Thiorhodovibrio winogradskyi: one gene and its partner. Each later gene encodes a partner of the first gene's protein in a complex. Links are inferred from orthologs where the notes say so. Each region holds a gene or a part of one and is shown on either strand. Other genes may lie near its edges.

Evidence for each region.
Region 2: the proteins of Thiowin_RS04725 (region 1) and smc are in contact, whole or in part, in a crystal structure (PDB 3ZGX), measured with the Bacillus subtilis proteins. The link is inferred for Thiorhodovibrio winogradskyi from one-to-one orthologs.

The regions. Positions count from the first base shown.
Region 1 is NZ_CP121472.1:1,059,643-1,064,748, forward strand. What follows is about bases 2,351-5,106. They hold Thiowin_RS04725 (segregation and condensation protein A), read left to right. Parts: upstream 2,351-3,180; coding sequence 3,181-4,032; downstream 4,033-5,106. Other genes in these bases: Thiowin_RS04720 (tryptophan--tRNA ligase), read left to right, coding at 2,351-3,170; scpB (SMC-Scp complex subunit ScpB), read left to right, coding at 4,053-4,808; rluB (23S rRNA pseudouridine(2605) synthase RluB), read left to right, coding at 4,805-5,106. Also shown: Thiowin_RS04700 (leucyl aminopeptidase), read left to right, coding at 1-244; Thiowin_RS04705 (DNA polymerase III subunit chi), read left to right, coding at 284-715; Thiowin_RS04715 (site-2 protease family protein), read left to right, coding at 1,182-1,871; more of Thiowin_RS04720, read left to right, coding at 1,995-2,350. UniProt on the Bacillus subtilis protein: Participates in chromosomal partition during cell division. May act via the formation of a condensin-like complex containing Smc and ScpB that pull DNA away from mid-cell into both cell halves.
Region 2 is NZ_CP121472.1:4,727,630-4,744,096, forward strand. What follows is about bases 7,578-11,593. They hold smc (chromosome segregation protein SMC), read left to right. Parts: upstream 7,578-7,889; coding sequence 7,890-11,393; downstream 11,394-11,593. Other genes in these bases: queF (preQ(1) synthase), read right to left, coding at 7,578-7,616; Thiowin_RS21800 (cell division protein ZipA), read left to right, coding at 11,467-11,593. Also shown: Thiowin_RS21755 (multiheme c-type cytochrome), read right to left, coding at 1-985; Thiowin_RS21760 (multiheme c-type cytochrome), read left to right, coding at 1,427-2,761; cobT (nicotinate-nucleotide--dimethylbenzimidazole phosphoribosyltransferase), read left to right, coding at 3,039-4,100; Thiowin_RS21770 (cysteine-rich small domain-containing protein), read left to right, coding at 4,093-4,464; Thiowin_RS21775 (NAD-dependent epimerase), read right to left, coding at 4,508-5,515; Thiowin_RS21785 (FGGY-family carbohydrate kinase), read right to left, coding at 5,935-7,230; more of queF, read right to left, coding at 7,227-7,577; more of Thiowin_RS21800, read left to right, coding at 11,594-12,336; NAD-dependent DNA ligase LigA, read left to right, coding at 12,333-14,387; Thiowin_RS21810 (segregation and condensation protein A), read left to right, coding at 14,539-14,820; pufA (light-harvesting antenna LH1, alpha subunit), read right to left, coding at 15,115-15,258; pufB (light-harvesting antenna LH1, beta subunit), read right to left, coding at 15,322-15,462; pufA (light-harvesting antenna LH1, alpha subunit), read right to left, coding at 15,643-15,876; pufB (light-harvesting antenna LH1, beta subunit), read right to left, coding at 15,974-16,114; photosynthetic reaction center cytochrome PufC, read right to left, coding at 16,206-16,467. UniProt on the Bacillus subtilis protein: Required for chromosome condensation and partitioning.

The DNA of each region.
Region 1 (5,106 bases):
CCTGTGGAAGGATTACGACAGCCAGCTCGACAGCAACTTTGCCGACATGGCTAATATCGGCGGGCGCGATGGTGGCGCCATCACCGCGGCGGCCTTCTTGGCCAAGTTCACCAACAACTTTACCTGGGCGCATCTCGACATTGCCGGTACGGCCTGGATCACCGGCAAGGAAAAGGGCGCGACCGGTCGCCCTGTGCCCTTGTTGTTGGAGTATCTGATCCGCCGGGCCGGGCTGGTGCACTAGCGAGCGGACCGGCTCCGGCATGGTGGCAAGGGACATGCGATGACGCGCGTCGATTTCTACAGCCTAGAGCCCAGTTTTCGCGGCAACCGCTTTGATTTTGCCTGCCGACTCATTGAAAAAATCCGCACCCAAGGGCTGCGCGTCTTGGTCCACTGCCCAGATATCGCGCAAGCGCGGGCGCTTGACCGGCTGCTGTGGACCTTTCGCGACGAGGCTTTTGTGCCGCATGGACTAGTCGGTCAGGTCGATGCTGAATGGACGCCGGTGCTGATCAGCCCGAACGGTGAGCCAGTGGTGGAGAATCAGGTGCTGATCAATCTGGCGCAAGAGGTGCCGGATTTCTTCTCGCGCTTCCAGCGGGTCTGCGAGCTGATCGATCAAGCTCCGCGGGTCTTGACCGCTGGCCGGCAGCGTTGGGCCTGGTATAAACAGCAGTCCGTTCGCCTTGAGCATCATCGCATTGGCGGTTAAGTCGGCGCGGCGCTTGGCGCCCGCGATCAGGCTGGTTAGACTGCGCGTGGGAGTCGGCCAGACAATCGCTGTTCGGGCCTTGTTCGCAAGGTGCCGGGGGGAGGAAAGTCCGGGCTCCGCGGGGCAGGGTGCCAGGTAACGCCTGGGGGGCGCGAGCCTACGGAAAGTGCCACAGAAAAGATACCGCCAACCCCGCCGCCAGTCATCTGGTCGGCGGGCGGTAAGGGTGAAATGGTGCGGTAAGAGCGCACCGCGCTTCTGGTAACAGAAGTGGCAGGGTAAACCCCACCCGGAGCAAGACCAAATAGAGGAGCAGGCGATCATCAATGAGTTGATTGCGCCATGCGGCCCGCATGGGCTCCCGGGTAGGTCGCATGAGGCAGACGGTGACGTCTGTCCCAGATGAATGATTGTCCACGACAGAACCCGGCTTATCGGCCGACTCCCCTCACTGTTGAAGAATTGAATGGATACCCTTAACCAACTGATTCCTTTGATTGCCGTACTGGCCTTGCCGATGCTCTTGGCCATCACTGTGCATGAGGCAGCACACGGCTGGGTGGCCAGCAAGCGTGGCGATAAGACGGCGCTGATGCTGGGGCGGGTGACCTTCAATCCGATCAAGCATATCGATCCGGTCGGAACCATCGCGGTGCCGCTGGGCATTTTTCTGCTCTCCTCGCTGGGGGGCACGCCCTTTTTGTTCGGTTGGGCCAAGCCTGTGCCGGTCAACTGGCGCAATTTGCATCATCCGCGTCGGGACATGGCGCTGGTAGCCGTGGCTGGTCCAACAGCCAATCTGCTGATGGCCCTGATCTGGGGGCTGATGATTAAACTCGGTGCCCTTTTATTGCCAACCTCGCAGTGGATCGCGCTGCCGCTGATCTACATGGGCGCCGCTGGGGTGCTGATTAACTTGCTACTAATGGTGTTGAATCTTTTCCCCCTGCTGCCGCTCGATGGCGGGCGGGTGCTGAATGCCGCTCTGCCGCCGCGCCTATCCTTTTACTACAGTCGGCTCGAGCCCTTTGGCTTGATGATTTTGATTTTCATGCTCTTCACCGGCGCGCTCGGTCTCATCCTGCTTCCAGCGGTGTCAGCCGTGCTATCGGTGCTGCCCGGCGCCGATATCGTGCGCGAGCTCTTTCCGCTTTGATTCCTATCGATTTGAGTCCATACCGATTTGGCTCCATAGGCTTTAACCGAGCACTTTTCATCACCACGAGGTATAGCAACATTGTCTTCGGTATCCGCCGCGCATGCGCGTGTGCTCTCAGGAATGCGCCCGACCGGCCGCCTGCATCTGGGGCATTATCATGGCGTGCTGAAAAATTGGCTCGAATTGCAGCATGAGTATGACTGCTTCTTCTTTGTCGCCGACTGGCATGCCCTGACCACGGACTACGAGCAGCCAGGCAATATCCCCCAGGCGACCTGGGAGATGGTGATCGACTGGCTGGCGGCGGGCATCAATGCCGGGTCCGCCACCCTGTTCGTGCAGTCGCGGGTACCCGAGCATGCGGAGTTGCATTTGCTGCTGTCCATGATCACGCCGCTTGGTTGGCTTGAGCGGGTGCCGACCTACAAGGACCAGCAGGAGAAGCTCAAGGAAAAAGACCTGGCCACTTATGGCTTTCTCGGCTATCCGCTGCTGCAAAGCGCCGATATCCTGATGTACCGCGCCGGACTGGTGCCGGTGGGCGAGGATCAGGTCGCCCATGTCGAGATGACGCGCGAGATTGCCCGCCGCTTCAATCACATTTACGGTCGCGAGCCGGATTTTGAGGAACAGGCCGAACAAGCCGTGCGCAAAATGGGTAAGAAGAACGCGCGCCTGTTCAGCGACCTGCGCCGTGGCTACCAGGAGCAGGGCGATCAGGAGGCGCTCGGGGTTGCCCGCGCCCTGCTCGAGACCCAGGCGAATTTGACCATGGGTGATCGCGAGCGGTTGTTCGGCTATCTCGAGGGTGGCGGGCGGGTGATTTTGCCCGAGCCCAAGCCGCTGCTGACCAAGGCATCAAAAATGCCAGGGCTCGATGGCCAGAAGATGTCCAAGTCCTATGGTAATACCATCGGCCTGCGTGATGATCCGGCGGAGATCGAAAAAAAGCTGCGCACCATGCCAACCGATCCCCAGCGCGTGCGCCGCACCGACCCGGGCGATCCGGATGTTTGCCCAGTCTGGCAGTTTCATCAGGTCTACTCCGATGATGCGCGTCGGGACTGGGTGCGGGAGGGCTGTCGTTCCGCCAGTATTGGTTGTATCGAGTGCAAGCGCCCCATCATCGACGCGGTGCTTGCCGAGCTGGAGCCAATACAGCAGCAGGCGCGCGAGCTTGAGCATCAACCCGAGCTGGTGCGCTCCATCCTCAACGATGGCTGCGATCATGCGCGCGATGTGGCGCGCGAGACCATGGCCGAGGTGCGCCATGCCATGTCGCTGACGCAGAACTAGCCCGTCGCCGATGGTCGCGGCTGCCGATGTTATTCTTGATTCCGATCCCGATGTCGCGTTGCCCGGCGAGTCACTGCGGGCGCTGGTGCATGGTCAGCCCTTCAATGAGTGGCCGCAGGATCTCTTTATTCCGCCAGATGCACTCGAGGTGTTTTTGGAAACCTTCGAAGGGCCGCTCGATCTGCTGTTGTATCTGATCAGACGGCAGAATTTGGATATTCTCGATATCCCCATTGCCGACATCACCCGACAGTACATGGATTATGTCGAGTTGATGAAAGAAATGCGCCTGGATCTGGCCGCCGAATATCTGGTCATGGCCGCGCTCCTGTGCGAAATCAAATCGCGCATGCTGCTGCCGCGTCCCGCGACCGAGGATGAGGAGGCCGAGGACCCACGCGCCGAGCTGGTGCGCCGCCTACTTGAGTATGAACGCTTCCAGCAAGCGGCGCGCAAGCTCGATGAGCTGCCGCGGCTGGAGCGTGACTGGTTGCAGACCCAGATTGAGGTGCCGACTGTCTACTTGCGTCGCATCCCGCCCCAGGTCGACCTGTCCGAGATCCTTGCAGCCCTGCGCGCCGTGCTTGAGCGCGCGGATCTGTCCGCCGCGCATCGGGTGTCGCAAGAGTCACTGTCCTTGCGCGAGCGCATGACCATGGTGCTCGAGCGCCTGCATGGGCGGGGCTTCACGCCTTTCGTTGAGCTGTTTGATGTGACCGAAGGCCGCCCAGGCGTGGTGGTGACCTTTCTGGCGATTCTGGAATTGATTAGGACGGCTGTGCTGGAATTGGTGCAGGCCGAACCCTTTGCATCCATTCATGTTCGCACCCGGGATGCGGCCGACGAGCCGGGAGTGGCCTGAAGGTGGCGGAACCTGATTTTGTGCTTGAACCCCAGACCGCACCCGAGCCTGGTTGCAAAAGCGCGCACGAACCCGATCTAAAACAAGTTGTTGAAGGTGCGCTGTTGGCGGCGGGCGGTCCGCTCAGCGTCGAGCGGCTGTTATCCCTCTATGGCGAGGACGAACAGCCCCCGCGTGATGCCGTGCTCGCGGCACTGGCGGCCCTGGAGCAGGACTACAACGGACGGGGTATCGAGGTGATGCAGGTGGCTGGTGGTTATCGCATCCAGGTACGCGCCGAGGTGTCACCACGGGTGGCGCGCCTGTGGGATGAAAAACCCTCGCGCTACTCACGCGCGCTGCTTGAGACCCTGGCGCTCATCGCCTACCGCCAGCCCATCACGCGCGGAGAAATCGAGGACATTCGCGGCGTTTCGGTCAGCACCCAGATCATCCGCACCCTGCAGGAGCGCGACTGGGTGCGGGTGGTCGGTCATCGTGATGTGCCGGGACGCCCGGCGCTCTACACCACCACCAAGACCTTTCTGGACTATTTCGGCTTGAAATCCCTGAACGAATTACCCCCACTGGCCGCCCTGCGCGAGCCAGCCGATTTATTGCGCGAGCATCCGTCCCTGGCCGAGTTGGCGCCGCCTGAGCTGGACTCCGGCGTGCACGAATCGGGCGAGCAGACAGACGCCAGCGAGCAGCCACACCCTGATCCGCGGCCAGATAATGAGGCAGTTGGGGAGCCATTAGGGCAGCCGGCCACCGACAGCGAGGAATCCCCATCATGAGCGCCGATGAGCACAACCCACTCGCGGGCGTGCGTCTGCAGAAGGCACTGGCCGAGGCAGGTCAGGGCTCGCGGCGGCGGATCGAGGAGTGGATCGCGGCAGGGCGGGTGCGCGTTAACGGACGTGTGGCGAAACTCGGCGATCGCGTGGTCGCGGGTGACAAGGTGCTGCTTGATGGGCGCGCGGTGCGTCTGCGGCGTGACGCCTTCAAGCGTCGGCGCATCATCGCTTATCACAAGCCCGAGGGCGAGGTGGTCACCCGGCGCGACCCCGAGGGCCGCACCACGGTTTTTCAGCA
Region 2 (16,467 bases), 3.7 Mb from region 1 along the record:
TCATAATCTGGCGCCGCCGGTCTGGCCCCACCACCATCTTGACCTTGCCAGTGCCGCCATCGGCCTTGGTCAACTCGCTACCACGTTTGGGCGGCTTCTGGTCTGCCGGGAGTTCGAGTTTCTCGCCACTCTCAAGCACCACCAGATATTGCCGCGCTGAAACCGGGGTGTTCAGGCTCCAGGCGTTGCGCAGGCCCACATCGTGAGTGGATGGAATCTTGCCGGCGCCGCCCATGTGACAGGTCACACAGGTGGGCGCGGCCTTGTAGTCCTGTCCGGCAATCCAGGTATCGGCATCCAAATTCATCGCCTCGCGATTGGCTTTGTAAATCATGCCATGCTTGGATGCCTCGAAGACCTCTTTGTCCGGAGAGTCCGGCCCTGAGTGGCAGCGCACGCAGGCATCCGGCTCGCGCGCCTGCGCCTTGGAGAAGGCATGGCGCCCATGGCAGGAGGAACAGGAGCCCTTGGAACCATCCGGATTGATGCGCCCGATGCCGGAATTCGGCCAGGTCGTCGGATCCAGACTACCGTCGCCACGCACCTTCACACGCGAACCATGGCATTGATCGCAGCCAGCAGCCTGCATGGCCGCGCCGGTCAGATTGTGCGCCAGCGCCGGCACCCGCTCGCTAATAATGGCGTGAGCCTCGGCATGCACCGAGCCGGCCTGTTCCTCGAACTCCTGCTGATGGCAACGCCCGCAGTCCTTGGGTGAAACGATGGTCGCGATGACCTGTCCCTCGTGGGTGATGGCATCGACATCGGCACTGTCAGCCTGATGGCAATCCAAACAGTTGACCCCCGCGCGCTGGTGAGCACTCTCACGCCACTGCTCGGCAAGTCCAGGCGAGGCCTTGGCGTGACAACTGACGCAGTTCTCGCCCTCGGGATGACCCCAATGACTGGGGTCCAATTCGACCTTGGCCGCCTGAGCCAAGGCACCCGTCACGCATAAGACCAACAACAGAATCGGATGCTTCATGAGCGCACCTTACAAATTACCGGATGAACATCAATGTATTGTGAGCTTGGCTGCAGCAGAAAATTTTCCAAAGGGATCCGCGTATCCGCGACCGCCCGCGGTGGGAGCCGGAACGATACGCATCTCTGGCAATGATGAGCAGGCGCTGAAATGAAGAATGCTTCAAATCAAGACCATCCCGCTGTGGAATGCATTAATTAGAATATTCTAATTTAAGAAAATTAAGCGCTAATCATATTGCGCAGGCGACCGGTTTCCTCTCTGATGACAGCCCGCATGATTACAACAAGAAGCGGCGTGGCTGGCAATCTGGTTTATTGACCTGCGCCATGTTTCACGGCACCATTGCTGTGTCATTATGCGATGGCTCAACCGAATTTATTTCGGTCACAGTGCTTCTCCAAATTACAGCCGGTAAAGAGACCACCGGGAGGATGGCCCATGATTCCAAATCAACTTCAATCCCGCACAATACGCGCGGTTATCGTGGCGGCTGCCTTCGTGGCATGCGCCAGCCTGAGCGCCCGTCTAGTGGCGGAAGAAGACTCCAATGGCGCGGAAAATATTCATCACGTGTCTTCCGAGGTATGCGCCAATTGCCATCAGGACATCTATAAACAATGGCAAGGTTCAATGCATGCCAATAGCACGGCATTGACTGATCCTATTCACGGCACTTTCTATAAACAGGAAGCCGGCGACCCCACCGAGGAAGGCGTTCTGCATAAAGCGTCGGGCAAATACCCTATCTGCCTGCAATGTCACGCACCCAATGCCGCGCTTGATAAGACCACCAAGCTTGACGCCAAACCTGCTTATCTAGAAGGTGTGAATTGCGTTGCCTGTCACACCCTTGCCAGTTATAAAGGGATCGAGGGTCCGGACGGCAAACTGCGACTGGGCGTGCAGTCCTATGAAGTCGCGGATGTACTGCAGGGACCATCGGGCATGAATAACAGGCTTGCCGAACTGGCCAGCAGTGGAGATGACCTTTTCGGCGGCGCTGGTGTTGGCGCTGCTGACTCGCAAAAGCCCAACCCGCATTTGGGTGAACCGGTGGAATTCGAGGGCAAGGAGATCCCGGCCCTGCCCATGGCCGGCAATCCCAAGCTGATGAAAAGCTCTGACTCCTGCATGGGCTGCCATGATCAGCGTAATAATCCCCATGGCGTGCCTCTGTGCCAGACCGGCAATGAGTACCGGCAGAGTGACTCCGAGGTCAACTGCATCGCTTGCCACATGCCCATTGCCGACGGCCTGGCAAATCACGCCATGGGTGGTGGCCATGATCCAGCCATGCTCAAGCGCGCACTGATTTTCGATATTGACACCGAAACCGAGGGCGACAACCTCAAGACGACCGTTTTTATCAAGAATCAATTGCCGCATTCCATGCCCACTGGCGCACCTTTCCGTAACGTCTACCTCAAGCTGACGGCTTATGATGACAGTGGCGCGGTGGTATGGGAAAACGCCGAAGAACACCCCGGCAAGGATGACCCCCAGGCGTACTTCTCCTACTCGATGCAGGACGATGAAGGCATGCCCGCCATGCCCCCGGTCGCCACCAAGCCTGGTGACGACACACGGCTCGCACCACACGAAGAGCGCACACTGGTCTACGAGATCCCCGCCACGACCGTCGCCCTGGTGCGGGGCGAGCTCTACTACAATCTGCTCTGGCCAGTCCTGGTTGAGAAATTCACCCACCTACCCAAGGAACTGACCGACCCGGTCCTGATCGCCGTGGCCGAAAACCCGATCAGCGAGGACTAGCCCCAACCCAACGCCCGGCCCTGCCGGGCGTTCTTTTGTGGGCATGCTCTCATCACCGCTTGCCCTCGCCTTCCTGCCGCTTCTGGATGTGATTGACGGTCATCTGCTGCCAAGACAGCCGTCATTGGTCCAGCACAAACAAGCCAAAGAACCGGCGCGCAGCGGCTTTTTTCATTGGGCCTGGCCGCACTTTAGGCGACAATAACCACCTCTGACAAACCTTCCGAGAGCTCACTGAACGAGGCCAATTTCCCTGAACACCCAAACCTCTCCCACCATCGAATGGCTCGGCATCGCCGCCGCCCAACCCAGCACCAAACACCGCGCAAACGCCGAGGCGCGCCAGGCCCAGCTCACCAAACCGGCAGGCTCTCTTGGCCGACTCGAGCCTCTTGCCTGCCAGCTTGCCGAACTCCAAGCACGCGAACGTCCACAAATCGAGCGCGTACAGATCGTCGTTTTCGCTGGCGATCATGGCATTGCCCGCGCTGGGGTGTCGGCCTTCCCACAAGAGGTCACCGCCGCCATGGTGCGCAACTTTGCCACCGGCGGGGCCGCCATTAGTGTACTGGCCAGGCAGCTTGGCGCGGACTTTGAAGTGGTGAACCTGGGCACTGTCATCGACCCCGGGCCTCTGCCCGGTGTGAAGGACTACCGCCTGGGCCCCGGCACCGCCAGTTTCGCTGACCGCCCGGCCATGACCGAGCATCAACTTGCCTGCGCGCTGGGAGCGGGCCGCCATGCGGTCGAACGCGCCCATCTGCAAGGATGCGAGTTGTTCATTGGCGGGGAAATGGGCATTGGCAACACCACCTCGGCCGCCGCCATCGCCTGCGCGCTGCTCGGGCAGGCAGCAGAGGTACTGGCAGGCCCGGGCACTGGACTGGACGTGGCCGGGGTTGCCAGAAAAACCGCCATTATTGCCTCCGCGCTGCGCCAGCACCGGCAAGCTTGCGCATCCCCGCTTGACACCCTGCGCTGCCTGGGCGGCTTTGAGATCGCGGCGCTGGCAGGCGCCTATGTCGCCTGCGCGCAGATCGGGCTGCCGGTGCTGATCGACGGCTTCATCAGCAGCGCTGCCGCCCTGACCGCCGCGCGCCTGTGCCCAGGCGCGGAAAAGTGGTTCCTCTTCGCCCACACCTCGGCCGAGCCGGGGCATCGCCTCATGCTAAACGCCTTGCGCGCTCAACCCTTGTTGGACATTGGCATGCGCCTGGGTGAAGGCAGCGGCGCGGCAATGGCAGTCCCCCTGCTGCGCATGGCCTGCGCGCTGCATAATGACATGGCCACCTTCGCCGAGGCGGAAGTGGCTAGCGGCCGTCAGCCGGCGGATGGCTGAGGCGAATATTGTGGCGGATGATCAGCCACCGCCCCCGGAAGCAAGGGCGTTTAAAGGCTTCACCCACAGGGCCTGCGAGTATTATCCCTGCCACCATGGGGTGCGCCGCGCCTTCAATTGCCTGTTCTGCTACTGCCCATTGATCGAGCGGGAATGCCCAGGTCCCTACCGGCTCTTCACCGATATGCGCGGCACGACACGCAAGGATTGCTCGGCCTGCCGGCTAGCCCACGATGGTATTCATCCATCCTGGGCTTTCATTCAGCGCTGGCTCGACGCTCCACCCTTTCGCGGTCAGCCACAATCGCGCGCGCGGATTCGTGCGCTGTCACAGGCCCTCCGGCAAAAACCGCGCACCCTTTGACTGGCGCACGCATCGCCAAGGCAGGCCGGCCGCACCCGAGGTATCAGACGCCAAAATACTCCCGATACCAGGCAACGAAACGTCCGACACCCTCTTCCACCGTGGTTCGCGGCTGGTAACCGGTGTCTTCGACCAACTCGGTCACATCGGCATAGGTATCTGGCACATCGCCCGGCTGCAGGGGCAGCAGATTCATGCGCGCCTTGCACCCCAGTGCCTGTTCCAGCACCTCGATATAGCGCAGCAGCTCCACCGGCTGGCTATTGCCGATGTTATACAGCCGATAAGGCGCCAGACTGGTGGCGGAATCCGGGCTTGCACCGTCCCAGTTGGGGTTCGGCTCCGGCAGGCGATCAAGCACCCGGATCACGCCTTCGACAATATCATCGATGTAGGTGAAATCCCGCCGGTGATGCCCGTGATTGAAGACATCAATGGGCTCATCCGCCAGAATCGCCCGCGTGAACTTAAACAGCGCCATGTCCGGCCGACCCCAGGGACCATAAACGGTAAAAAACCGCAGCCCGATGGTTGGCAACTGATACAAATGGCTGTAGGTATGAGCCATTAATTCATTGGCCTTCTTGCTCGCGGCATAGAGACTCAGCGGATGGTCGACATTGTCATGCACCGAGAAGGGCATGCGGGTATTGGCGCCATAGACCGAACTGCTGGAGGCATAGACCAGGTGCTCCACACCGTTGTGGCGGCAGCCCTCGAGCACATTGGCAAAGCCCAGCAGATTGCTGTCGACATAGGCCAGCGGATTATCAATTGAATAACGCACCCCGGCCTGGGCAGCAAGGTTCACCACCCGTTGCGGCCGGTGCTCGGCGAAAGCCTCGGCCATGCCAGCACGGTTTTCCAGATCAAGCCGCAGGTCGGTAAAGCCCGCATGCGCACTCAGGCGTTCCAGCCGGGCGTGCTTGAGCGCCGGATCATAGTAGTCATTCAGATTATCGATACCGACAACCTCGTCGCCGCGCTCCAGCAGCCGCAAACCCAAAGCGGCACCGATAAAGCCGGCCGCACCTGTAATCAAAACTTTCATGACTGACTTTTCCTGTTAATACGGGAGTACTTAGGGCACGAGCTGGGGCACGAATTAATAACGCGAGGCCGCCCCAATCCGACGCTCATGAATCCATTGGCATGGGGAACCAATCTTCGTCAAGAATCGTGCGCTTCCAACTCGGAGTCCGCCGCTCACATTGATAGGCCCATTTCAGCAGATGGGCCAGTAATACCGCCATCCGGCTAGCCAGTTCACGTTGTTCGCTTTTTCCCACGTCCTCGATTTCCTCGACCAGATGGGCAATGTCCAGTTGATCAAAACGTCTTGAGCGCAATAGTCCAGCCTGTTCATTCGCCCAAGCGATAATGTCAGCTTCGCAGGCGTGCATCAGTCAGCCTAGCCTCCTTTTGGTGCCATTTTTGTTGTCAGGCATTCACAACAAAGCGCTCTTCGAATCAACCCGATTGGTCTTGTCGCAGCGCCAATCGCGCCGCGCCATAGGCGGCCTGCTGTTGCGCGGCCACCTCCACCGGCACGCCGAGCAGGCGCTCGCGGATTTGCGTCCAGACGACATTGCGCGCACCGCCGCCGATGGTGAGCACTCGCCGCGGCGCCGGCGCACCGAGTTGCCGCAGGCGCTGGTAGCCGGTCTGCTCGATGCGCGCGATGCCTTCGAGCAGGCCATGCAGGAATCGCACATCCGCTGCCGGACGTGGCTGCATGCGCGGCACCAGCCTTGGATCATTGATCGGAAAGCGCTCACCGATGCCGGGCAGGGGGTAATAGTCGAGACCGCTGTCGCGGGTTGGGTCAATCCGGGCACTCAGCGCCTTAAGCACCTTGGGCTCGAAAAACTGCCGCAGCACGGCGCCTCCACTGTTGGAAGCGCCACCCAGCAGCCAGTCCGCGCCGAGGCGATGACTATAGACGCCGAACTCGGGCGCGGTCACTGGCGCCGCGGCGACCATCTTGAGCACCAATGTGCTGCCCAGGCTGGTCACCGCATCGCCTGACTGCAGCGCACCCGTGGCCAGCACCGCGGCGGTACTGTCGGTGGTGCCGGCGAGAATGCGCAGATCGGCGGGAAGGCCCGTCGCGGCGGCCACCTCGGGCGCGACCGGGCCAAGATCGGTGCCGGGCGCGAACACTTCAGGCAGACAGACCGGGGCCAGGCCGAGTTCATCCAGCCAGTCCGGCCAGCGCTGGGTGAGCGGATCAAACCCCATTTTCAGGCTATTGTTCCAGTCGCTGATGCCAAAGCATCCGCTCAGGCAGCCGCTCAGCCAGTCGGCCTGATGCAGCGCCAGGGTCGGCGCGCTTGGTTGGTGGCGAGCACGCAGCCACAAGAGCTTGGCGAGACTGGAACTGGCCCCGCGCGCCGGTGAGTCCGGCGGTGCGATAGGCTCGATGTCCGCCGCCTGGGTTCGCGCGCGGCTGTCGTCATACATGAGCGCCGGGCCGAGTGGCTGCCCCTGAGGATCACACAGCAGCACAGTCGCCGAGGTGGCATCCAGGCACAGGGCGCGGGGATGCAGGCCGCCGCACTGGCGCATCAGCGCGGACAGCACCTGTTGAACCGCCCGCCACCAATCCTGGGGATGCTGCTCGGCGCAGCCCGCGCCAACGCGCACGGAAGGCGGCAACTCGGCCTGAGCCTCGGCAAGCACGCCACCCGCGTCATCAACCGCCAGCGCCCGGCAGCCCGAGGTGCCAACATCCAGGCCGATGACATTGGCGCCAGACAGGCTCACGGCAAGCGCACCGGCTCCGGCGGCGTCCAGTCGGGCGCGCGATGCTCGGCCACCACCGTGGTATAGATGCCACCGCGGACGTTGAACTCGGCGGTCAGGCGCATGAAACGCGGGGCAATGGCGGCGACCAGATCCGTCAAAATGTGATTGGTCACCGCCTCATGGAAGTGGCCCTGATCGCGAAAGGACCAGACATACAGCTTAAGCGACTTCAGCTCCACGCAGAGCGCCTCTGGCACATAGTCGATCATCAACTCGGCAAAATCCGGCTGCCCGGTCTTGGGGCACAGACAGGTGAACTCAGGCACCTGAATGCGAATACTATAATCCCGCTCCGGCTGCGGATTAGGGAAGGTTTCGAGCCTTTTGCTTGGTTCGCTTGGCATCTGAATTATCCTCGGAATGTATTGAGCCAGTGGGAACGGCTCTCATCAAGATCTGGATCACCGCGGATCGCCTTGTTTGAATCGCGGTCATCATGGACATGCCAAGGCCGCGATCCCAGATCACCCATCAGCCTGCATTTTAGCGCGTCACCTGCGCGAGCGTGCGCTCAGGCGTTTTGCCGCCGCTGCGTGGTTCCAGCGCCAGCAACCCGCGTATTGGGGCGCGTTTTCAAGTATCCTCTCGCATTGGCCCTTGCTTGACCACCCAACCTCATGCGGCTCGAAAAGATCAAAATCGCCGGTTTCAAGTCCTTTGTCGACCCCACCACTGTGCCTTTTCCGAGCAATTTGGTCGGCATTGTGGGGCCAAACGGCTGCGGCAAGTCGAATGTGATCGACGCGGTGCGCTGGGTGATGGGCGAGAGCTCGGCCAAGATGCTGCGCGGGGAGTCCATGGCCGATGTGATTTTCAATGGCTCGACCGGGCGCAAGCCGGTGGGCATGGCGACCATTGAGTTGCTATTCGACAACAGCGACGGCGGCGCGGGCGGGGCCTTCGCCGCCTTCGGGCAGATTTCGGTCAAGCGCCAGGTGTCGCGCGATGGTCAGTCGAGCTATTTCCTGAACGGCTCGCGCTGCCGCCGGCGCGATATTCAGGATCTTTTTCTTGGCACGGGGCTTGGGCCGCGCAGTTATTCCATTATCGAACAGGGCATGATCTCGCGCTTCATCGAGGCGCGCCCGGAAGAGCTGCGGCTGTTTATCGAGGAAGCCGCTGGTATTTCCAAATACAAGGAGCGCCGGCGCGAGACCGAGAACCGCATGCGCCACACACGCGAGAACCTTGAGCGACTCGAGGACGTGCGCGATGAGGTGTCCAAGCAATTGCAGCATCTTGAGCGCCAGGCGGCCACGGCGGAGAAGTATCGCCAGCTCAAGGCGCTGGAGGAGACACTCAAGGCCCAGCTTGCCGCCCTGCATTGGCGCGATCTCGACACCGACATCAACACCCGCGAGCGCGCCCTGGCCGCCGCCGAGAACGCGCTCGAGGCCAACCGTGCCCAGCAGCGCGCCTGCGAGGCCGAGATCGAACGCCTGCGCGCCGCCCATGCCGATGCCTCCGAGCAGTTCAACCAGGTGCAGGGCCAATATTATGCCGTGGGCTCGGAGATCGCCCGGCTGGAGCAGGCCATCAGCTTCGCGCGCGAGCGCCGCGGCCGTCAGCAAACCGAGCTGGCGCGCGTCGAGCAGGAACTGACCGACGCCCAGCAGCTCGGCACGCGCGACCGCGATCGTCTCGCCGAACTCGACGCCGAGCTAACGCGCGATCAACCCGAGCTGGAACGTGCCCGCGAGCAGCTTGAAGGGCTGAGCGAGCAACTTGAACAAGCACAAGAGGTGCTCGATCGCATCCAGCGGCAATGGGATGACTGGCAAACGCGCGTCAGCGAGCCGGCGCAGCAGGCGCAGCTCGAGCGCGGGCGCATCAATCAGATCGAACAACGCCTGAACCAGGATCAGCAGCGCGCCGAGCGCTTGCAGCAAGAGTTGACGCGCCTGGACACGGCGGAGCTGCAAACCCGACTTGAACGTCTGGCCGAGCGCACCGAAGGGCTGGATGAGCGCATCAGCCTGGCCGCCGACACACAGACCCGCGCCAGCGAGCAATTGCGCGACGCCGACGAAGAGCGCCGCGCCCTGGCCGGCCGCCTGGATGCCGCGCGCACCGAACTGCAAAGCGCGCGCGGTCGCCAGTCCTCGCTCGAGGCCCTGCAGGAAAGCGCCCTGGCCAATGACGATGAGGTTCGCGCCAATTGGCTGGATCAACAGGGCCTGCTCGACGCGCCGCGCCTGATCGATCTGCTGGAAGTCGCCAGCGGCTGGGAGAACGCGGTCGAGGCCGCGCTCGGCCAGGCCCTGGGCGCTATCGGCAGCGAGGCTTTCGCGCAGCACGCCGAACTGGCCGGCGGAACTGGCCTGATGCTGTTCGACCGCACAGCGTGCGCATCGAGCGCGCCCGCCGCGAGCGATCGCCTGCTCGCGCGCATCACCAGCGACTGGCCGCTCGAGGGACTCCTCGGCCAGTATCTGTGCGCCGAGGATCTCCCCGCGGCCCTGGCCCGGCGCGAACAACTCGCCCCGGGGGAATGCCTGGTCACCCGCGACGGCACCCTGGTTGGGCGCGACTGGCTGCATGGCACGGCACCCGATGGCCCCGGCCTGGCCGGCAGCCTGGTGCGCGCCGAGGAGCTGAAAAGCCTGCAGGCCCAGACCGAGGAACTCGAGGAGGTCATCGCCGTGATGGCCGAACAGCAAAGCACCTTGGCCGAGGGGCGCGCGCAGCTTGAGCGCGAGCGCGAGGCGGCCATGAACAGCGTCACCCAGCTCAGCCGCGAACGCGCCGCCATGGACGCCGAGATCGGCGCCGGACGCGCGCGCCTGGAGCACCTGCGCGAACGTGGCGAAGCGCTGCAAAGCGAGCTGGCCGAGCTGGCCGAGACGCGCGCAACCGGGCTTGAAGACCTGGAAGAAACGCGCGAGCGCCTGAACCTCGCACTCGAGGCCAGCGAGCAGGTCGCCGCCGAGCGTGATCAGTGCGGACGCGAACGCGAGCGCCTGCGCGCCGCCCTGACCAGCGTGCGCGCCGAGGAACAGCAGGCGCGCAACCGGGTTGCCGAACTGACGCTCAGCATCGAAACCCGCCGCGCCTCGCGCGAGGCCACCCAGGCCAACCTGGAGCGCGCCGAGCAGCAGCTCAGCCAACTCGGGCACAGGCGTGATGAACTGCGCGCGGAACTCGAAGCCGCCGCCGAACCCGAGACCGAAGCACGGGAACAGCTCGACACTCAGCTTGAGCGGCGCCTGGAGGTGGAAGAGGCACTCAGCACCGCGCGCACCCAGATGGAAGAACTCAACACCGAGGTCAGGGAGCAGGAGCAGGAGCGCCATCGCCTGGAGCAGGCCAATGCAACGGCCCAGGCCGACCTGGCCGAGCGCCGGGTGCAGTTACAGGAGCGCCTGGTGCGCCGGCGCACCTTCGAGGAACAGCTCGCCAGCGACGGCAAGGAGCCGCGCGCCCTGCTCCAGGGGCTGGAGACCGGCGCCACGGCCGAGGTCTGGCAGCAGCGCCTGAGCGAGATCGGCGGCAAAATCTCGCGCCTGGGCAACATCAACCTGGCCGCCATCGATGAGTTTCAGGAGCAATCCGAGCGCATGCGCTACCTTGAGGACCAGCGCCAGGACATTCAGTCCTCGCTCGACACCCTCGAGAGCGCAATTCGCAAAATCGACCGCGAGACCCGCACCCGCTTCAAGGAGACCTACGACCGCGTCAATTCAGGCTTGCAAGCGCTGTTTCCGCGCCTGTTCGGCGGCGGCAACGCCTATCTGGAACTCACCGACGACGACCTGCTCGAAACCGGCGTCACCATCATGGCGCGCCCCCCTGGCAAGCGCAACGCCAGTATTCATTTGCTCTCCGGCGGCGAGAAGGCACTCACCGCCGTGGCCCTGGTGTTCGCCATCTTCGAACTCAACCCGGCGCCCTTCTGCCTGCTCGACGAGGTCGACGCGCCGCTCGATGATGCCAACGTTAACCGCTTCTGCCAGCTGGTGCGGGAAATGTCCGCGCGCACCCAGTTTATTTTCATTAGCCACAACAAGGTCACCATGGAGATCGCCGATCAGCTCATTGGCGTGACCATGCACGAGCCCGGCGTCTCGCGCCTGGTTTCAGTCGACATCGAGGATGCCGCGCGTTTGGCGGGAGCGGCCTGAGCACATCTGCAATTTCCCCTGTGATTGGTATACTCAGGGGTCAGAACCGGACAACACGGGATTCAAGGCTTCGATGGACGCCACCACACTGCGCATCATTCTGCTGATTGTCGGCATTGCTTTCCTGGTCGCGCTCTATATGTGGGAGCGCCACCGCAAGTTGCGTTCTGACGCCGGGCGCTTGAATGGTGCCTCGCCCAAGGTCAGGGCAAGAGAAAAACGCGAGCCCAACCTTGGCATCGGGGACGGCGAGGAGGAAGGCGACTGGCAGCCCGGGCAAGAGGCATCCGACCGGGGCGACCCTGACGACACCCCGGGCGAGGGTGATTATTCGGCCGCCACCAACGCACGCAATCCCGCCGCCACAGGCAACAACGAGAATCACGAATACCAGGAAGCTCGCACCGGGGAACTGGACCCGGCGGATATTGCTGGCATTGTCACCAATACTGAAAAGGGCCCCATCATCCAGGTCTTTGTAGTGGCGCGCGAGGGCAGTCTCTCGGGCCGCGACATTCTTGCCGCCGCCAGTCGGCATTTTCTGGTCGCCGGGAGCAAGGATATTTTTCATCGAATTGCTGACGAACCGGGGCAAACCCGTACCCTTTTTAGCATGGCCAACCTGGTTCAGCCCGGCAACTTCCCCCTCTATCCCGACCAGGACGAGGCAATGGCAGCGTTCGAGACGCGTGGCCTCGCGCTCTTTTGCCAAATGCACGGCAAGTATCAAGACATCGAGGCGCTGGATGCCATGCTGACCACGGCCAAATCCCTGGCGCGCGAGTTGACCGCCGAGGTCGAGGACGCACGGCATCGGCCGATCAGCGTCAGGCGCATTGAGAGCCTGCGCAATGCCGTGATTGACTATGCCGCCCCGCACTCCAAGGCAACTAGAGCCGATGCTGACTCCGATAAGGGTCAGAACGACCACACCGACTCATGAAAGAGACAAGCCCGACGAAGCCAGGCGAAGCACACGCAAAAGAACTCCATCGCCTACTCGAGCAACATAATTATCGCTACTTCGTCCTGGATGACCCGGAGATTCCGGACGCTGAATTCGACGCCCTGCTGCGCGAACTCCAGCAAATCGAGGAACAGCATCCCGAACTGCGCACGCCAGATTCGCCTACCCAGCGGGTTGGCGCACCACCGGCCGAGCGCTTCGCCCCGGCGGAGCATCTGGCGCCCATGCTCTCGCTCGGCAACGCCCGCACCCCTGATGATCTGCGCGACTTCGACCAGCGCATTCGGCGCGAACTCGGCCTTGAGCAAGTGCGCTATGTCGCCGAGCCCAAGCTTGACGGCCTGGCCATCAGCTTGCTTTATGAAGACGGCCTGCTGACTCGGGCCGCCACCCGGGGTGATGGGCGCACCGGCGAGGAGGTCACCGCGCAGGTCCGCACCATTGGTGCCGTCCCTCTGCGACTGCGCGGCACAGACTGGCCGCGACGGCTCGAGGTACGCGGTGAGGTGTATTTGCCCCTTGCCGGCTTCGAGGCACTCAAGCAACGCATGCTCGATCAGGGACAAACGCCCTTCAAAAACCCGCGCAATGCCGCGGCGGGGAGCCTGCGCCAACTCGATCCGTGCATCACCGCCAGCCGACCGCTGACCATGTTCTGCCATGGCTTCGGCGCTGTCGATGGGGGCGATCTTGGCGCCACCCAGAGCGCCGCGCTCGCCCGCCTGCGTGATTTTGGGCTGCGAGTCTGCCCGGAGTCGACCTGCGTCACCGGCGCCGAGGGTTGCATTGACTACCAGGGGGCCATGGCCGCGCGACGCGATGCACTCGATTACGAAATCGATGGGGTAGTGTTCAAGGTGGATGACCTGGCAGCCCAGCGACGGCTCGGCTTTCGCGCGCGCGATCCAATCTGGGCAATCGCCTTCAAATACCCGCCACGCGAAGAGCAAACCAAAGTGAGAGCGGTGGAATTTCAGGTCGGACGCACTGGTGCTGTCACCCCAGTGGCGCGGCTCGAGCCCGTGGATGTCGCTGGGGTCACCGTCTCCAACGCCACCCTGCATAATATCGATGAAGTCCACCGCAAGGACGTGCGCGCCGGCGATACCGTGATCGTGCGGCGTGCCGGTGACGTCATCCCTGAAGTCGTCGGCGTGGTCACCGCCCTGCGCCCGCCGGGAACCGAGCCGGTTGCCCTGCCATCGCACTGCCCGGTATGCGGCTCGGACGTCATCCGTGCGGAGGGCGAGGCGGTCGCCCGCTGCAGCGGCGGTCTGATCTGCTCCGCCCAACGCAAAGAGGCGCTCAAGCATTTTGCCTCGCGCCGCGCGCTCGATATCGACGGACTTGGCGACAAACTGATTGAACAACTCATTGAGCAGGATCTGGTTAAAACCCCAGCCGATCTCTTCGCGCTCAGCCCGGAGCAACTATCAAATCTTCCGCGCATGGGCGAGAAATCAGCAAAGAATCTCGTCGCCAAGCTCGACCAGAGCCGCGAGACAACCCTGGCCAGATTCATCCACGCGCTTGGTATTCGCGAAGTGGGGGAAACCATGGCCACAGCGCTAGCCATGCATTTTGGCGCACTCGAGCCCCTGATGGAGGCCGATGAAGAAGCCCTGATCGCCATTGACGGCGTGGGGCAGAGGGTCGCCCAGCATATTCGCGGCTTCTTCGCCCAGGAGCACAACCGAGAGGTGATCGCGCATTTGATCGACCCCGATGGCGCCAGACTGCACTGGCCCGATCCTCCTCGCCCAAACGCCCCCAAGGACTTACCCCTGACTGGCACAACCTTTGTCTTGACCGGCACCCTGACGCGTCCAAGAGATGACATGAAAGCAGAGTTGATTGCTCGCGGAGCCAAAGTCACGGGCGCCGTTTCATCCAACACTGACTATGTGGTCGCCGGCGAGAACCCCGGCAGCAAGGCGACCAAGGCCGCCCAGCTCGGCATCCCCGTTCTCGACGAAACCCAGCTGCGCTTACTGCTTGCCGACCCAGGTCCGAATGGCTTGCCATAATGGGCGAACTCTTCCTTGCCGAGTACCGTCCCGCCGAGCACCGCGTGGTTAGGCTCCCCTTTCGCAACGGCCAACTAGCCCCAATTCTTGCTCAACAGACGCTAACAATTCACTCTCATCATTCCCCACAATCCTCATAGGAGACTGCCGGATGCAGGACCTTAGCAAAGAACAGCAAATTTTGATCGCCATGCGCAAGACGCTGGCTGCCATCGTCAGGGACGTCACCCCGCCACCCGGCATGAAGCATCCACTCTCCGAGGGGACAATCGAGGACGTGCGTCAGTGTTTTGGACTCATTTCAGCGCGGGAAAAAGAACTGGCCGATATCGATGGCCGTGGCGGTGAGCGTCCTTACTACCCCGACCAGAAGCAACCGGCCCAAGTCATTTCAGTGGCCAACATCGGCAAGAAAACGTCCGATTTACATTGAATGACTCCACAGTGATGTTGATGCAGCTAAACAAAACCACCCGCGTGCTCCCTGTGGAAGTTCATCCTTGACAATTTGCCAAGCAGGACATGAGCAAGACCTAGTGGATTACCATTGTCCATACCAGAGCCAGAAAAAAAAAAATTGATCACCGCGATCTTTTGAGCAAAAAAAAAGCAGCGGGAACCGCTGCTTTTCGTCAATAAGACAGACTCGAGAGTCGAAGCTTTACCGAGCGCCGCGACATTCGCCTGTCATTCCCAATATGAGTCAGCCAGAAAAAGACCCGGGCTTTTACAAAGGTGGGATACCGTCGTTTAGCCAGTTAAGGTCTGTGCCGAGCAGAATAAAATGGATCAACAACCCAAGAAGAAATTGGGATGCGAAAATGGTGATGATCGCTCTGCGCGGGTCGATAATTTTCCAGATTTTATGCATGTCCAACTCCGATCAAAAGGACTGAAGCCTTCCTGAAACAGAACAGGAGGCCCTTCCCTTCGATTACAGCCAGGGACGATACATCCAGGCCAACAGATGTGCGACAACGACCAGACCGAAATAAGCGGTCATGCTGGACATGAAAATGCCGTGAAATTCTTTGGCCTCGCTCTCGCTCAGTCCCGTCATACTTTTTTCAGCCATTGCTATAGCCTCTAGTGTGTTCCTGACCTTACGGCCATCTCAGCGCTATCTTTTTTGAATGCCTGCAACTCCAGAATGGGCTGGGGCAGTGATCAAAAAAATCCTTTTGACCAACAGGCGCGGAGGCAGCAGAACCCAAGGCGCCCGGCTGCCACCGCTTACCTGTGAAGTCTAGCGCTATCAGTTGGTAGTGCGAGCCTCTGGCATCGCGGACATCTGGCCAGCAGGAGCTGCCCCAGCGCCCATGTAGGAAGTCGGAATGCCATCGTCCAACCAGTTCAGGTCGGAACCGAGCAGGATGAAATGGATCAGCAGACCCAGCACGAGTTGGAAGCCAGCGATAGCTACCAGAGTCCGGCGAGGATCAAAGAAGGTCCAGATTTTGTACATTCCGGTGAATTTGTCGTTACTCATGATCTTGTCTCCACATTTGGGTGCGGCGAATCCGGTGGGTTTGGATTTCAAAGCCGCGTAATATCACGTTTACTGTCAGCTGTCCGCTTTTCTGGCATTACAGCCAGGGACGATACATCCAAGCCAACAGATGAGCGACGACCACGAGACCAAAGTAGGCGGTCATGCTGGACATGAAGATACCGTGGAATTCTTTGGCTTCGCTGTCGGTCAAGCCAGTCATGCTCTTTTCAGCCATGGTGATTACCTCGTTGTTTCAGGTTTGGCCCAAAGGGCCTTTTCAGCCATCAATGAATTTCGGCGGTCCCTCGCCTCGATCAACCGAATCCTTAGCGTTCCGCGGGTGCCGGCGGAGCTGGCATGGGTGCGGGTTGATAACGCATCGGTGCTGGAACGTACTGCATAGGCGGTGCCGCGGTTTCGGCTGGAGCGGCTGCTTCCGTTTCGCCTTCAGCAGCCGGGGCCTCTGATGCCGCGGCAGATGCATCCGCAACCGGTGCTAGTTCAGCCTCAGCCGCGGGAGCTGCCTCTGCCGGTGCTGCCTCTGCCTCAGCCGCGGGAGCTGCCTCAGCCGGTGCTGCCTCTGCCTCA